Regions from separate parts of the Halomonas sp. A29 genome, predicted to be linked through region 2. Evidence: predicted binding sites of a transcription regulator. Region 2 holds the regulator's gene; the other holds the start of a gene.
What was found. The regulator sigma-54, encoded in region 2, starts transcription at its own class of promoters, with help from an activator protein. The targets are predictions, from matches to a motif close to TGGCACNNNNNTTGCTNT.
Positions count from the first base shown of each region.

Region 1: a site for sigma-54 is predicted at 1,362-1,379, ahead of urtA (urea ABC transporter substrate-binding protein). Genes of this name have one in related genera too.

Region 1 is NZ_JAXQPR010000010.1:131,360-133,761, reverse strand. It holds gene SPH52_RS18885 (tripartite tricarboxylate transporter permease) at 1-1,126, shown strand, start outside; gene urtA (urea ABC transporter substrate-binding protein) at 1,490-2,402, shown strand, end outside.
Region 2 is NZ_JAXQPR010000005.1:244,671-247,072, forward strand. It holds gene lptB (LPS export ABC transporter ATP-binding protein) at 1-394, shown strand, start outside; gene SPH52_RS11555 (RNA polymerase factor sigma-54) at 553-1,974, shown strand; gene hpf (ribosome hibernation-promoting factor, HPF/YfiA family) at 2,083-2,391, shown strand; gene ptsN (PTS IIA-like nitrogen regulatory protein PtsN) at 2,398-2,402, shown strand, end outside.

The DNA of each region.
Region 1 (2,402 bases), on a different contig from region 2:
CCTGATGATGGTGGCTCCGCTGCTGGGCAAGGTGGCGGTGAGCTTCGGCCCGGCCGAATACTTCTCGCTGATGGTGCTGGGCCTGACGGCCGTGGTGTCGCTTTCCGACAAGTCACTGGTCAAGGGCCTGATTGCCGCCGTGCTCGGGGTGATGATATCGATCATGGGTATCGACCTGCAGACCGGTACCGAGCGCTACACCTTCGGTTCCGCCCACCTGCTCGACGGTATCGACTTCCTGGTGGTGGCGTTGGGTATCTTCGCTTTGGCCGAGGTCTTCTACATTCTGCTGCGTGGCGGTGGTGGCAAGGAACCTGCGCGCCGTGCCATCGGCTCGCTCAAGCTCACCAGGCAGGAGGTGCGCGAGATTGCTCCGCCCATCGCGCGTAGTTCGCTGCTGGGGTTCTTTACCGGTGTACTGCCGGGGGCCGGTGCGACCATCGGTTCGTTCCTCGGCTACAGCATGGAGAAGCGCCTGGCGAAGGACGGCGACACCTTCGGCAAGGGTAATATCAAGGGGGTGGCAGCGCCGGAAGCGGCCAACAATGCCGCCTGTACCGGCTCCTTCGTGCCGCTGTTGACGCTTGGCGTGCCGGGCTCGGGCACCACCGCGGTGCTGCTTGGAGCGCTGCTGATCATGGGCGTGTCACCGGGCCCGATGATGCTTGAACAGCGCCCGGACGTGTTCTGGGGCGTAATCGCCAGTATGTACATCGGCAACATCTTCTTGCTGGTGCTCAACCTGCCGCTGATTCCGCTGATCGCCAAGATCCTGGACATGCCGCGCCCAATGCTGCTCGCGCTGATCCTGATCTTCTGCATGGTGGGGGTCTACGGCATGAGCTTCAGCATCTTCGACCTGATGCTGCTGCTCGGTTTCGGCCTGCTGGGGCTTGGCATGCGACTGTTCGGCTTCCCCACGGCGCCGCTGATCCTGGCGCTGATCCTGGGAGCGATCATGGAGGAGTCCATGCGCCGTGCCTTGCAGATCTCCGGCGGCGATTGGTCGATCTTCATCGACAAGCCGATTTCCATGTGGCTGTTGATCATCGCAGCGCTGTCACTGCTGCTGCCGTTCGCCAAGCGCATGCTGACCAAGCGTGGACTGGCCAAGCAGCGCGGCTGAACCTCTCCTTCAATCCACCCAGTTTGCGGGGGCGTCGAGCGATCGACGCCCCCGCTCGCGTTTGTGGTTACGGCAGGGCGCACCTACGTGGTGCGAGCTGGTGGTGCAGGCGGTCTTTTACGGCGCAAGGTTTGCTTTTCGCTTGCACGACAGCAGTGCGTCAGGACCGATATTGCGAACGTAATTTTAACGTAATGGATTGTATATAAAGAGTTCTTCGGATTTCGCCGCATGATGGCGCAAGCTTTGCAAAGACAGGGAGCCTAGTGCTGCGCGGCCAATATCGGTCGTGCATGAACTTCACAACAAGTCCCTCCTGCAGGAGGGCGCAAGGAGGTTCGAGTGAACGCATCCCGTCGCATCATGCCTTTCCCCCTTCGTTCCCTGTCTTCACCGCTTCGCTGCGGGGCCGTCGCGCTGCTGTCAGCGGTAGCCCTTGGCGCCGCCAGTCAAGCGCTGGCCCAGGAAGACCCCATCAAGGTGGGTATCCTGCATTCCCTGTCCGGCACCATGGCCATCAGCGAGTCGACCCTGAAAGACACCGTCGAAATGCTGATCGAGCAGCAGAATGAGCAGGGTGGGCTGCTGGGCCGCCAGCTCGAGGCGGTGGTCGTGGACCCGGCCTCCAACTGGCCGCTGTTCGCCGAGCGAGCCCGCGAGCTGCTCGAGCAGCATGAGGTGGATGTGGTGTTCGGCAACTGGACCTCGGTTTCTCGCAAGGCGGTGCTGCCGGTATTCGAAGAGCTCAACGGGCTGTTGTTCTATCCGGTGCAGTACGAGGGCGAGGAGTCTTCCGAAAACGTCTTCTACACCGGGGCTGCCCCCAACCAGCAGGCGATCCCGGCGGTGGAGTACCTGATCAACGAGGTAGGCGTGGAGCGTTTCGCGCTGCTCGGCACCGACTACGTCTATCCGCGCACCACCAACCGTATCCTCGAAGCCTTCCTCAAGGAGGAGCATGGCGTCGCCGACGACGACATCCTGATCAACTACACGCCCTTCGGTCACTCGGACTGGCAGAACATCGTCGCGGAGGTGCGCCGCTTCGGCAGCGAAGGTAAGAAGACGGCGGTGGTCTCGACCATCAACGGTGACGCCAACGTGCCGTTCTACCGCGAGCTGGCCAACCAGGGCATCGATGCCGCCGACATCCCGGTCATCGCCTTCTCAGTGGGCGAGCAGGAGCTCTCCGGTATCGATACCGGTCCGCTGGTCGGTCACCTCGCCGCGTGGAACTACTTCATGAGTGTCGACACCGACGCCAACTACGACTTCA
Region 2 (2,402 bases):
ACGCGGGCGCCAGGCAAGGCTTCAACAACTGCTGGAAGACTTCCACGTCACCCACATCCGCGACAACCTCGGCATGAGCCTCTCAGGCGGTGAACGGCGTCGAGTCGAGATCGCCCGGGCGCTGGCCACCGAACCGGCCTTCATCCTGCTCGACGAACCCTTCGCCGGGGTCGATCCGATTTCGGTGGGCGAGATCAAGGGCATCATCCGCCAGCTCAAGGCGCGCGACATCGGCGTGCTGATCACCGACCACAATGTCCGCGAAACCCTCGACATCTGTGACTCGGCCTATATCGTCGGCGATGGCCAGATCATTGCTGAAGGCGACGCCGAGGCCATCCTGGCCAACAAGCGGGTGCGGGAAGTCTACCTTGGCGAGGATTTCCGCCTATAACGCAATCTTGCACATTAAGCAAGTAATTGATCTTTGTTTAAAACATTCTAATCAGGCATAAATATTGCCGCTGGCATGCATATTGCAATCAATTCTCTTGCATGTCACTGCCTACCGGTCTAGGGTAGAGTTTTCCGGCAGATGAGCCCGTTATCCTCATGGCCATGAAAGCATCCTTGCAACTGCGTGTCGGCACCCAGCTGACCATGACCCCCCAACTGCAGCAGGCCATTGCCCTTCTGCAGCTGTCCACCCTCGATCTACGTCAGGAGATCCAGCAGGCACTGGAATCCAACCCCATGCTGGAGCTTGACGACGACTTCGGTGAACAGGCCGTCAGCGAAACCCAGAGCGATGACTGGGCCAGTGAAATCCCCAGCGAGCTCTCCACCGACAGCGACTGGACGGATACCTACCCCGATCATGGCACGAGCTCCGGCGGCGCTACCGGTGAAGGACCGGACTTCGAGCGCCAGGCTTCGGGGCAGACGCTGGCCGGCCACCTGATCTGGCAATTGGCGATGACCGACCTGAGCGATCGCCAACACATTATCGCCGAGAGTCTAATCGACGCCGTCGATGGTGCCGGTTATCTGTCGCAAACGCTGGAAGAGATCCGCGACGGCCTGCGCCAGCAAGGCCTCGAAGGCCTGCCCACCCGGGAGGTCGAGCAGGTCCTGCTACGCCTGCAACAGTTCGAGCCTACCGGCGTGTTCGCCCGCGACCTGCGCGAGTGCCTGATGCTGCAATTGGCCGCGCTGCCCGACGACACACCGCTGCTCCCCCAGACCCGACGCCTGGTACGCCAGTTCCTCGAGGCATTGGCCTCCGATGATCGCCGTCTCCTCAAGCGTCGCCTGGGGCTGGACGACGATGCCCTGGATGAGGTCATCGCCCTGGTTCGCTCGCTGGACCCCCGCCCTGGCAGCGCCTATGCCGAAGTGAGCAGCAGCTACGTCACTCCGGACCTGGTTGCCTACCACGACGAAGCGGGCTGGCGCGTGGAACTCAACGCCGAGGCCTTGCCCCGGCTACGTATCCAGCCCGACTATGTCGCACTCGTACGACGCGCCGACAAGAGCCAGGACAACCAGTTCCTCAAGGATCACCTGCAGGAGGCGCGCTGGCTGATGAAGAGCCTCGCCAGCCGCAACGACACCCTGCTGCGCGTGGGACGGGAGATCATGGCACGCCAGATCGACTTTCTCGAGCAGGGCGAAGAGGCCATGAAGCCCTTGGTGCTGGCCGATATCGCCCAGACCGTCGAGATGCACGAATCGACCATTTCACGGGTGACTACACAGAAATTCATCCACACGCCGCGTGGCGTATTCGAGCTGAAGTACTTCTTCTCCAGCCACGTCGGTGGCAATGGTGAGGGGGACGCCCACTCCAGTACGGCGATACGCGCCCGTATCCGCAAACTGATCGCCGACGAGCCGCCTCGCAAGCCGCTTTCCGACAGCCGCCTGGTGGATCTGCTGGCCGAGAGCGGCATCGAGGTGGCACGCCGCACGGTAGCGAAGTATCGTGAAGCGCTGGGAATTCCTTCCTCGAGCGAGCGCAAGCGTTTTCGCTGATGTCTCGACACAATGTTGACGCGGGGCAATCACGACTCCCGAGGGGGTTTGCAGGGCAGTAAAAAGGGTTACAATCGAGCCACCACCCGAAGGACGAAGGAGCTTGTCATGCAAGTCAACATCACCGGCCATCATGTTGAACTGACCGATCCACTGCGTGACTACGTGAGCGAAAAGCTTAGCCGCGTCCAGCGCCATTACGACAACATCACCAACGTGCAAGTGACGCTCTCCATCGAGAAGGAGCGTCAACAGGCTGCCTGCACGCTGCACGCCGCCGGCGCCGACCTTCATGCCGAAGCCTCTGATTCTGACATGTACGCCGCTATCGATGCGCTGACTGACAAGCTCGACCGTCAACTGGTCAAACACAAGGAAAAGGCCCAGGCGCGCGCTCAGGGCGCCGGCATTCGCTGAGCTGCCATGAC